One region of the Allosaccharopolyspora coralli genome, then DNA from elsewhere that is predicted to be linked to it. Evidence: riboswitches for the same ligand, from Rfam matches in the RefSeq annotation. Region 1 holds a riboswitch; the other holds the start of a gene.
What was found. A riboswitch is a leader RNA that binds a small molecule or an ion and turns the genes downstream of it on or off. The one in region 1 is predicted to bind cobalamin.
Positions count from the first base shown of each region.

Region 2: linked by a shared signal. The riboswitch ahead of metE (5-methyltetrahydropteroyltriglutamate--homocysteine S-methyltransferase) and the one ahead of GIY23_RS05660 (ribonucleoside-diphosphate reductase subunit alpha) in region 1 are both predicted to bind cobalamin.

Region 1 covers NZ_CP045929.1:1,184,014-1,189,904, reverse strand. The annotation lists gene GIY23_RS05670 (ABC-F family ATP-binding cassette domain-containing protein) at 1-154, opposite strand, end outside; gene GIY23_RS05665 (amidohydrolase) at 261-1,523, shown strand; cobalamin riboswitch at 1,581-1,794, shown strand; gene GIY23_RS05660 (ribonucleoside-diphosphate reductase subunit alpha) at 1,923-4,730, shown strand; gene GIY23_RS05655 (ribonucleotide-diphosphate reductase subunit beta) at 4,874-5,891, shown strand, end outside.
Region 2 covers NZ_CP045929.1:3,834,385-3,840,275, forward strand. The annotation lists gene GIY23_RS17840 (class I SAM-dependent methyltransferase) at 1-248, opposite strand, end outside; gene GIY23_RS17845 (enoyl-CoA hydratase/isomerase family protein) at 299-1,081, opposite strand; gene GIY23_RS17850 (ABC transporter ATP-binding protein) at 1,146-1,919, opposite strand; cobalamin riboswitch at 2,333-2,587, shown strand; gene metE (5-methyltetrahydropteroyltriglutamate--homocysteine S-methyltransferase) at 2,717-4,996, shown strand; gene GIY23_RS17860 (tetratricopeptide repeat protein) at 5,299-5,891, shown strand, end outside.

The DNA.
Region 1 (5,891 bases):
CGGAGAGCATCCGCAGCAGCGTGGTCTTTCCCGCACCGTTGTCGCCGACGAGGGCCGCGACGTCGCCCGCACTCACCCGGAACGACACGTCCTCGAACAGCTCGCGGCCGTCGCCGAGCCGGTAGGCCAGCGCCGCCGCCTCCACAAACCCCATAGGTGCGATTCTTCGCAGTACGCCCTCCCGCAGCAACCGACTTTCCGCGAGACGTGAGGCGGCGGCGGCATCTGCGGGTGCCCAGCCGCTACGGGAGAATGCGCCCATGACCGATCTCGGGGAATCGCGTGCGCTGTCCGTGTCCGACTCTGCCGCCGAACTCGAAGCGATCTACGTCGATCTACACCGGAACCCCGAGCTGTCCTTCGCCGAGCACCGCACCGCTCGTGTCGGCGCGGAAGCCCTGCGCGCGGCGGGATGCGAGGTCACGACCGGGGTGGGCCGGACAGGAGTGGTCGGGGTGATGCGCAACGGCGCGGGACCGACCGTGCTGCTCCGAGCCGACATGGACGCGCTGCCCGTGCACGAGCAGACCGGATTGGAGTATGCGAGCACGGCCACCGGCACCGATCCCGGCGGCAACGAAGTTCCGGTCGCACACGCATGTGGACACGACATGCACGTGACGTGGCTGATCGGCGCCGCCCGCGCGCTCGCGGCTTCCCGGGGCCGGTGGCGCGGCACGGTGCAGTTCGTTCTGCAACCGGCCGAGGAGCTGGGCGACGGAGCCGCCGGCATGATCGCCGACGGGCTCTTCGAACGTTTCGGCACACCCGACGTCGCCTTCGGTCAGCACGTCGGACCGATGCCCGCAGGCGAGGTGTTCACCCGCAGCGGCCTGATCATGTCCGCTTCGGACACACTGCGCGTGCGAATGTTCGGACACGGCGGCCACGGTTCGCGCCCGGAGACCACTGTGGACCCTGTCGTGATGGCATCCTCGACCGTGCTACGCCTGCAGACCATCGTCTCCCGCGAAGTCGCCGCCACGGACTCGGCCGTACTGACCGTCGGTTCGCTGCATGCCGGGACGAAGAGCAACATCATTCCGGCCGAGGCCGAGCTCAGCATCGACGTGCGGTCGTTCGACGAAACGGTGCGGCGGCGAGTTCTCGACGCCGTGCACAGGATCGTGCACGCCGAGGCCACCGCTGCCGGGGCGGACCGGAAACCGGAAATCACCGCGGAAGGCACGTTTCCCGCCACCGTCAACGACGAGTCCACGACCGAGGCAGCGACCGCACGGTTCCGCGAGCATTTCGGTGCCCAGCGGGTGTTCGCAGCCCCGTTGGTGACCGGGAGCGAGGACTTCGGGGTGTTCGCTTCGGCGGCGGGTATCCCCTCCGCCTACTGGTTCGTCGGCGGCACCGACGCGGACCGGTTCGCCGCTTCGGCCGAAGCGGGGACGTTGGACAGCGACCTGCCGTCGAACCATTCACCGTTGTTCGCGCCGGTTCCGCATCCGACGATCGACACCGGAGTCGCCACGCTGGTCGTGGCCGCGACCGGAGTGCTCACCAGCCATTGAGGCGGCTCGACCCACCCCGATATCTGGCCCTCACGGACACAGGTACGCCCTAGATGTAGTGTGGTGATCATCGATGGTTCGCCGGGCGTAGCTCGGCGGGACAACAGGGAACCCGGTGCGAATCCGGGACTGCCCCGCAGCGGTGAACGGGAACGACAGTCGTGCCCGGCCTGCCCACGCAGGACGGGATCGGCACTGGGCTCCGGCCCGGGAAGCCACGATCAGTAGGACGCCCGTGAGTCCGAAGACCTGCCATCGGCGCGCGCCCGACCGGACGCGCCGTCCGGGACCCCGAGGGAGGGTCGCCGCGAAACTGCTCGCGCAGAGACGCGCGGCTCGTCGCGGCCCACCCTCGCCCGGATCACCGTCGACTCGCGAGGAGAGAGCGTCGTGACCGAGCTGGCCACCACACCGCCGCCCACTGTTGTCGAGCACGCCCGTGTGCTGCGCCGGGACTCGACACCGGTCCCGTTCGACGCGACGAAGATCGGCGTCGCGCTCACCCAGGCGTTCCTGGCCGTGGAGGGCTCCGGCTCGGCCGGATCCTCCCGGATCCACGACCTCGTCGCCGAGCTCACCGCGCAGGTCACCACGGCGCTGTTCCGCCACGCCGGGACCGAACCGCTCGTGCACGTCGAACAGATCCAGGACCAGGTCGAGCTCGCCCTGATGCGGGGCGAGCACCACCGCGTCGCCCGCGCCTACGTGCTGTACCGGGAAGAACGCGCAGCCGCACGGGAAACCTCGAAACCCGGAGCGGAAGAACCACAGGTCCACGTGGTTGACCTCAACGGCGCCGAAACGCCGCTCGACTGGCATCGAGTGTCCACAGTGGTCGAACAGGCGTGTGGCGACCTGGACGACGTCGCTCCGAAAGCGGTACTGCGGGAAGCCCGGCGCGGACTCTACGACGGCATGAGCAGCCGTGAACTCGCCGAGGCGCTCACGCTGTCCGCCCGGACCCTGGTCGAGTCCGAACCGAACTACTCCCTGGTCGCCGCGCGGTTGCTCTTGGACTCGCTGCGCCGTGAGGCGCTCAGCCACCTCGCGGACGGTTCCCGTGAGGCCGACCAGGACGAGATGCGCGGGCGCTACCCCGAGTACTTCACCGCCTACGTTCGCCACGGTGTCGCACTCGGCCAGCTCACCCCGGAACTCGCGTCGTTCGACCTCGACCGGCTCGGCCACGCACTCCGAGCGGACCGGGACCTGGCATTCGACTTCCTCGGCCTGCAAACGCTCTACGACCGGTATCTGCTGCACGACCACGGAGTGCGCTACGAGCTACCGCAGGCGTTCCTGATGCGCGTCGCGATGGGGCTCGCGTTGCACGAGGACGACCGCGAGGCGCGTGCGATCGAGTTCTACGAGTTGCTGACCTCGTTCGACTTCATGTGCTCCACACCCACCTTGTTCAACGCGGGCACCACCCGTCCGCAGCTGTCGTCCTGCTTTCTGACCACTGTGGATGACGACCTGCACGGGATTTTCCATTCCGTCGGCAACAACGCGCTGCTCTCGAAGTACGCGGGTGGACTCGGCAACGACTGGACCCCGGTACGCGGCATCGGCGCCCACATCCAGGGCACCAACGGTCAGTCGCAAGGCGTCGTGCCGTTCCTCAAGATCGCCAACGACACCGCCGTCGCGGTGAATCAAGGCGGCAAGCGTAAAGGCGCGGTGTGTGCCTACCTCGAGACGTGGCACATCGACATCGAGGAATTCCTCGACCTGCGCAAGAACACCGGTGACGAGCGCCGCCGCACCCACGACATGAACACTGCGAACTGGGTTCCGGACGAGTTCCTCCGTCGGGTGGAGCAAGACGGCACCTGGACCCTGTTCTCCCCCGACGAGACCCCGGACCTGCACGACCTCTACGGCGCGGCGTTCGCCGAGCGCTACCGCGAGTATGAGGCGGCGGCCGAACGCGGCGAGCTCGCGGTGCACCGCACGGTCGCAGCGGTCGACCTGTGGCGTCGCATGATCACGATGCTGTTCGAGACCGGCCACCCGTGGATCACGTTCAAGGACCCGTGCAACCTGCGCTCGCCACAACAGCACGCGGGGGTCGTGCACTCGTCCAACCTGTGCACCGAGATCACGCTGAACACGAGCGCCGACGAGGTCGCCGTCTGCAACCTCGGGTCGGTGAACCTCGCGCAGCACGTCACCGCCGACGGGCTCGACACCCACCGCCTGGAGCGGACCGTCACCACAGCGGTGCGGATGCTCGACAACGTGATCGACATCAACTTCTACACGATTCCCGAGGCACGGCGGTCCAATCTGCGGCACCGGCCGATTGGCCTGGGAATCATGGGGGTGCAGGACGCGCTGTTCGCGCAGCGGATCCCGACCGGTTCGCCGGAAGCCGTCGAGTTCGCCGACCGCAGTACCGAGCACTTCAGTTACTACGCCATCGCCGCCTCCAGCGCACTCGCCGTTCAGCGGGGACGCTACGAATCCTTCGAAGGTTCGCTGTGGAGCCGCGGAATCCTGCCGCTCGATTCGCTCGGCCTTCTCCGCGAGGCACGCGGCGGCGAGGACTGGAATGCGACGTCCACACTGGACTGGGATGCGTTGCGGACCACGGTGCGCGCCGACGGGATGCGCAACTCGAACGTGATGGCGATCGCGCCGACCGCGACGATCTCCAACATCTGCGGCGTTGGTCAGTCGATCGAGCCGATCTACCGCAACCTCTACGTCAAGTCGAACATGTCCGGCGATTTCACCGTCGCCAACGCACACCTCGTCGCCGACCTGAAGCGCATCGGACTCTGGGACGAGGCGATGGTCGCCGACCTCAAGTACTACGACGGCAGCCTCGGCCCCGTCGAACGGGTGCCCGACGACCTCAAGGAGCTCTACCGCACGGCGTTCGAGGTCGAGCCGCACTGGCTCGTCGAGGCGGCGGCACGGCGGCAGAAGTGGCTCGACCAGGCGCAATCGCTGAACCTCTACGTCTCGCGCCCCAGCGGGCGGATTCTCGACGAGCTGTACCGGCTCGCGTGGCGACGAGGGTTGAAGACGACGTACTACCTACGCTCGACCAGTGCGACGCACGTCGAGAAGAGCACGCTGCCAGGCACGGACGGCAAGCTGAACGCCGTCACCGCGGCCGCTGTCACGTCGTCCCCGTCGCCCTCACCCGAGCCCGCGGCGTGCTCGGTCGACGAGCCGGACTGCGAAGCCTGCCAGTAACCGCGCGAACGGCACTTTCACCCCACCACACGAGGCGAAAGTGCCGTTCGCCTCACACACGCGTTCGCGCGAACGGCACTTTCACCCCACCACACGAGGCGAGAGTGCCGTTCGCCTCATCATGCGATTCGGAGAGAGAGCGAATGACTTCTGTGGAATCGGCGACGAGCGGAACCGGGCTCGGTGACATCGACCGCAACGCGGGACGGATCGACGTCGCCGAGAAGGCCATGATCAACAGCCGGGCCGACGTCAACCAGCTCCTGCCGCTGAAGTACGGCTGGGCGTGGGACAAGTATCTCGCCGGCTGCAACAACCACTGGATGCCCACCGAGGTGTCGATGCAGGCCGACATCGCACTGTGGAAGTCCCGCGACGGGCTCACCGCCGACGAACGCACCATGCTCAAACGCAACCTCGGCTTCTTCGCGACCGCCGAGTCGCTCGTCGCCAACAACGTGGTGCTCGCCGTCTACCGGCACATCACCAACCCCGAATGCCGTCAGTACCTGCTGCGTCAGGCGTTCGAGGAAGCCGTGCACACGCACACTTTCCAGTACGTCTGCGAGAGCCTCGGCCTCGACGAGGGCGAACTGTTCAACATGTACCGCGAGATCCCGTCGATCGCGGACAAGGACGCGTGGGCGCTGAACTACACGCAGAGCCTGGAGGATCCGGACTTCCGCACCGGCACTCCGGAAGCCGACCAGGCGTTCCTTCGGGATCTCGTGGCTTTCTACGTGGTGTTCGAAGGCATGTGGTTCTACACCGGCTTCGCGCAGATCCTCTCGCTCGGGCGCCGCAACAAGATGGTCGGCATCGCCGAGCAGTACCAGTACATCCTGCGCGACGAGTCGATCCACCTGAACTTCGGCATCGACTGCATCAACCAGATCAAGATCGAGAACCCGCACCTGTGGACCGACCGCTTCCAGTCGGAGATTCGGCGGATGCTCGCCGACGCGTGCGAGCTGGAGGTCGCCTACGGGCGGGACACGATGCCGCGCGGCATCCTCGGGTTGAACGCCGAGCTGTGCGAGCAGTACATGCACTTCGTCACCAACCGCCGGTGCGCCCAGCTCGGCCTCGACCCGGTGTTCGCGCCGACGGAGAACCCGTTCCCGTGGATGTCCGAGGCGATGGATCTTAAGAAGGAGAAGA
Region 2 (5,891 bases), 2.2 Mb from region 1:
GTGCCCCGGATGCCGAAACCGACGGTCTTCGCCGCCAGCCGCACCGATTCGAGCCGCGCGGGTGACGGCTCGACGACCGAACCCTCCTCGACCAGACCTCGCCGCAGCAACTCGGGGAGCAAGCCGCCACCGCCGAGCGCCAGCACACGACGGTGCGGTGTCTGGCGGGTCAGCTCACCGAACCCGTCCGCAGCGGTGAGCACCGCGCGCTGCTCGTGTCCCGCGTCGTCGGTGGAGAACGCCGTCACATTCGCTCCCTGCCGGTGGGCGGTCGCGCGGGCACGCGACCGCCCGACCCTCACTTGCCGGTGAACTCGGCCTTACCCGGCCCGCTCTCGATGAACGACCGCATGCCGATCTTCTGGTCCTCGGTGGCGAACCCGGCCGTGAACAGGTGCGTCTCCATCTTCAGGCCGGTGTCCAGGTCGACGTCGAGCCCGCCGTCGATCGCGGCCTTCGCCGCCGCCAGCGCACGAGCGGGCCCCTTCGCGAACGGGGCGACCCACTGCTGTGCGGCCGAGAAGACCGCGCCCGGCTCGACGAGCTCGTCGACCATGCCGATCGCGAGCGCCTCGTCGGCCTCGACGAACCGGCCGGTGTAGATGATGTCCTTCGCCTTGCTCGGACCGACCAGGCGCGCGAGCCGCTGTGTTCCGCCGGCCCCAGGGATCACGCCGAGCAGAATCTCGGGCTGGCCGACTCGCGCGTCGTTCGTCGCGATGCGGCGGTCGCAGGCCAGCGCCAGCTCCATCCCGCCGCCGAGCGCGTAGCCGGCGATCGCGGCCACCGTCGGTTTCGGGATCGCCGCGACCGCACTGACCGCGTGCGAGAGGCCGCGCTGTTCCTTGACGGCCATGTCGGTAGCGGACTTGTCGGCCATCTCCTTGATGTCGGCGCCCGCGGCGAAGACCTTCTCGCCGCCGTAGACGATGACCGCCCGCACGTCGTCCCGTTCGGCGGCCTCGACCGCCACCTCGCGCAACTCCTGCTCGATCTGCTGGTTCAACGCGTTCATCTTCGGACGATCGAGCCTGATCGTGCCGATTCCGCCCTCGACCTCGAGCCTGACGAACTCACCCACGAAAGCACCCTCCTCGTTGACACGGTGTCGAGCCGAAGGCTACCCACACCGCCCCGTGCCTCGCCTACGACGTGACTCGCCTGCGCGCGAAGTACCGGTCGCCGCTGCGAGTGAGTTCCAGGTCTTGATCGAAGGTCTTCGACAGGTTGTCCTCGGTGAGCACGTCGTCGAGCAGTCCTTGCGCGACGACCGCACCCTCGCGCAGCAGCAGCGCGTGCGTGAACCCCGGCGGGATCTCCTCGACATGATGGGTGACCAGCACCGACGCGGGCGCGTCCGGGTCCATCGCCAACGCCGCCAGCCGGGCGACGAGATCCTCCCGGCCGCCCAGGTCGAGTCCCGCGGCGGGCTCGTCCAGCAGCAGCAGCTCCGGGTCGGTCATCATCGCCCTGGCGATGACGACCCGTTTGCGCTCGCCTTCCGAGAGCGTGCCGAACGTGCGTTCGGCCAGATGCGCGACACCGAGCAGTTCGAGCAGTTCGAGCGCACGGTCGGTGTCGAGGTCGTCGTACTCCTCGCGCCAGCGGCCCATCACGGAGTACCCGGCGCTGACGACGACGTCGCGCACGACCTCGTCGGTCGGGACGCGCTGTGCGGTCGCCGCGGAGCTGAAGCCGATCCGGGGGCGCAGTTCGAAGACGTCGGTGCGGCCCAGCGTCTCGTCGAGGATCCCGACGATGCCCGCGGTCGGATGCATCTCGGCGCCGGCGAGCTTGAGCATGGTCGTCTTGCCCGCGCCGTTGGGACCGAGCACGACCCAGCGCTCGTCGAGCTCCACCGCCCAGTCGACGTCGGCGAGCAGTGCGGTCGAGCCCCGCCGGACGGTGACCCCGCTCATCCGGATGACCTGGTCCTCCACGTCTACCTCCCGCCGCACGACCGGGCCGCTCGGTGCCGCCGCGTGCCCGCCGATGATGTCCGATCCGGGCTCGCCGCCCGCGTCGCACCCATTGTCGCGGTTCCCCCCTTCCGGCCGGCGGGGTGGGGCATGACAGCAAGGGAACATTCCTGTCACCGGTGCACGGAAAGTTCCCTTGCTGTCATCCCGCCCACCTCGCCCAGGGTGAGCAGCGTGACAGTAGGGGAACTGTCGGTCATCCGTGACAGGAAAGTTCCCTTCCTGTCACCGGCCCCGACCGGCTGCTTCGCCGGGTGGGCGGGTGCGATGAAGGGAACCTTACGGTCATGTGTGCGCGGAATGTTCCCTTGCTGTCACCCGCTCCGCGGTTGTGTTCCGGCGCCGCGTCGGTAGTGTCTGCTGGTGCTGATGGTTCGTCGCCACGTCACGGGCACCGAACGCCACGGGGCGCGAGGCGACGAGGCAAGAGGGAACCCGGTGCGAGTCCGGGACTGCCCCGCAGCGGTGAGTGGGAACGACCGTCGTCGCGTCCGCGGAAGGACACGGCACTGGGAGCCGCAACGGCCCTGGGAAGCCGACGACCAGTAGGCCGTCCCGTCAGGGACCTGCCCGCGAGTCCGAAGACCTGCCATCGGTGCGCACCCGGACGGGTGCGCTGTCCGGGGCCTCGTGGGTGGGCCGGGCGGACGTACGGGTCGTCGCCGCGATCCGCGCCGCGCGTCACCTCCTGCCTTCCCCGGACTCGTCCTTGTCGTCGAGCTCGCGAGGAGAGAGCTGTGACCATTGGATCGACCGTGCTCGGATACCCCCGGATCGGCCCGCGCCGCGAACTCAAGCGCGCGTTGGAGAGCTACTGGGCCGACCGCTCGAGCGAGTCGGAACTGCGTGAGGTCGCGAAGACGCTGCGCACCGACTCGTTGCGGGAGTTGCGCGACGCCGGGCTGAACACGATCCCGGGAAGTTTCTCCTACTACGACCAGGTCCTCGATGCCGCCGTCGTGTTCGGCGCGGTACCGCAGCGCTACCGGGACCTCGGCTTGAACCCGCTGGACACGTACTTCGCGATGGCGCGCGGCGTGGCCTCGACCGCACCGTGGGAGATGACGAAGTGGTTCGACACGAACTACCACTACCTCGTCCCGGAGATCGGGCCGGAGACGTCGTTCGCGCTCACCGACCGCACGCCACTGGAGCACTACCGGGAAGCCGCGGAACTCGGCGTCACCACTCGGCCGGTGCTGGTGGGGCCGGTGACGTTCCTGCTGCTGTCGAAGGCCTCGGAGCAGGCGGGTGAGCGGTTCCGGCCGCTGGAGCGGTTGGATGACCTCGTCACCGAGTACGCGACGCTACTCGGCGAGCTGCATCGGGCCGGTGTCGAGTGGGTCCAGCTCGACGAACCGGCGCTGTCCGCCGACCGCACGCAGACGGAACTGGAGCAGTTCCGTGCCGCCTACCGGAAGCTGGGTGCGCTGACCGAACGTCCGAAGATCTTCGTGCCGACCTACTTCGGACCGGTCGGTGAGGCACTGTCCGCACTCGCGTCGGCGCCGGTGGAGGGAGTCGGGGTCGATCTCGTCGCCGGACAGTCCACTGCCGACTCACTCGCGACCGCGACGGAGCTGCGGGACAAAACCCTGGTCGCCGGGGTCGTCGACGGCCGCAACGTGTGGCGCACCGACCTCGACGCGGCTCTGGGCACGGCGGCCACACTGCTCGGTTCCGCAGCCGAAGTCGCGGTGAGCACCTCGTGCTCGCTGCTGCACGTGCCCTACGACCTGGAGCTGGAGACGTCGCTGGACCCGCAGGTCGCCTCCTGGCTGGCGTTCGCGAAACAGAAGGTCGCCGAGGTCGTCACGGTCGAGACCGCGCTCCGCGACGGTCGCGAGGCGGTGTCGGCAGAGCTGGACCACGCTCGGAAGGCCGTGGAAGACCGGAAGAACTCACCGCGCCTGCGCGACGACACGGTCCGCTCCCGGACGGGCTCGCTCACCGAGTCGGACGTGCGACGGTCCGCCTACGAGACACGGCGCACGGCTCAGCAGAACGCGTTGAAGCTACCGGTGCTGCCGACCACCACGATCGGGTCCTTCCCGCAGACCAGCGAGGTCCGCAAGGCACGCGCCGCGCTGCGCAACGGCACTATCGCGGCTGCCGACTACCGTCAGCGCATGCTCGACGAGATCGAACGGGTGATCACGCTCCAGGAGGACCTGGGACTGGACGTGCTGGTGCACGGCGAGCCGGAACGCAACGACATGGTGCAGTACTTCTCCGAGTACCTCGCCGGGTTCGCTTCCACCGACAACGGGTGGGTGCAGTCGTACGGGTCGCGCTGCGTGCGACCGCCGATCCTGTTCGGCGACGTGTCGCGGCCGAATTCCATGACCGTGGAATGGGCGAGGGCGGCCCAGAAGTTCACCGCCAAGCCGGTCAAGGGCATGCTCACCGGCCCGGTGACGATCCTGGCGTGGTCGTTCGTCCGCGACGACCAGCCACTCGCCGACACCGCCGCGCAGGTGGGTCTGGCCATCCGGGACGAGGTCTCGGACCTGGAATCCGCAGGGATCGGCGTGGTCCAGGTCGACGAGCCGGCACTGCGGGAACTGCTGCCGCTGCGTGCCTCGCAACGTCCGGAGTACCTGAAGTGGGCGGTGGACTCGTTCCGCCTGTCGACGGCCGGCGCGAGCGACGCGACACAGATCCACACGCATCTGTGCTACTCGGAGTTCGGTGACGTCATCGACGCGATCGTGTCGCTCGACGCGGACGTGACGAGCATCGAGGCTGCCCGATCCCGGATGGAAGTCCTCGACGATCTCAACGCGGTCGGGTTCGGCCGCGGAGTCGGTCCCGGGGTCTACGACATCCACTCGCCGCGGGTTCCGGAGATCGACGAGGTGCAGCGGTTGCTGCGCGACGCGCTCGCCTCGGTGCCGGCGGATCGGATCTGGGTGAATCCGGACTGTGGCCTCAAGACCCGTGGCTACGCGGAGGTCGAGCCTGCGCTGCGCCACATGGTCGAGGCGACGAAGCAGGTCAGGAAGTCCCTGGAGTGACCTGACCGGGTCGGCGAGCGACCCGGCCCGTCGCCGAGTCGCGGCGTCTTCCCACCTCGCGCCGCGACTCGCTCCGCCCCGGCTGCCTTACCGGGGCGACGGTGACAGTAAGGGAACATTCCTGTCACCAGTGCGCGGAAAGTTCCCTTACTGTCACGCGCGGGCCGCCCGTGCTGCTCGGCGGCAGCGTGCGGGCGGCTCGCGCTCGGTGCACGGGCAGCGGTCGCTGAGGCGCGTTGCTGGGTCGTTTGTCGCCGAAAGCTGCCGTGGAGGTTCGGGCGATCCCGTAGGCTCCTGGGCTCGTGCGAACACTGCGTGTGCTGACGTCGAGGCCGTGGCTGTCGGCGACCGTGCTGGGCCTGATCGCCGTAGCGATCGTCGAGACCTTCTCCGGGGGCGGCTTCGGCGGCTTCGTGTTCGGGGCGCTCGGCGCCCTGGTCGGCGTGATCACCCTCCCGATGGTCACCCAGTCGGGGCTGCTGATCGGCTCGGCGGTGTTCGGTCTGCGGGTGCGTCACGTCGAGCTCGGTGCGATGCGCGGCCTCGTGTCCTGGACCTGGCGTCGCACGACATTCACCGTCCGAGCGCTGCCCGTGGTGCTGGCCTCCGAGATCGGCCCCTGGCGTTCCCCGGTGATCTTGCGGTGCTGGCTGGCGGGCCTGACCTCGGCGCTCGCGGGCATCGCCTCCGTCGTCAGCGTGTGGTTGCTCACCGACGGTTCGTTCTGGAGAGGTGTGCTCGTCGCCGCGACACCCTTGATGATCTCGAAACTGTGGCCGCGCCGCGCGCCGCTGACGACCTCGACGGGCTGGCTGCTGTTCGGGCTGCCCCGCATGCCCGAGCCGAAGCGGACCGAGTTCTGCGCGGGCCCGTACGCGGCGCAGAGTTACGAGTT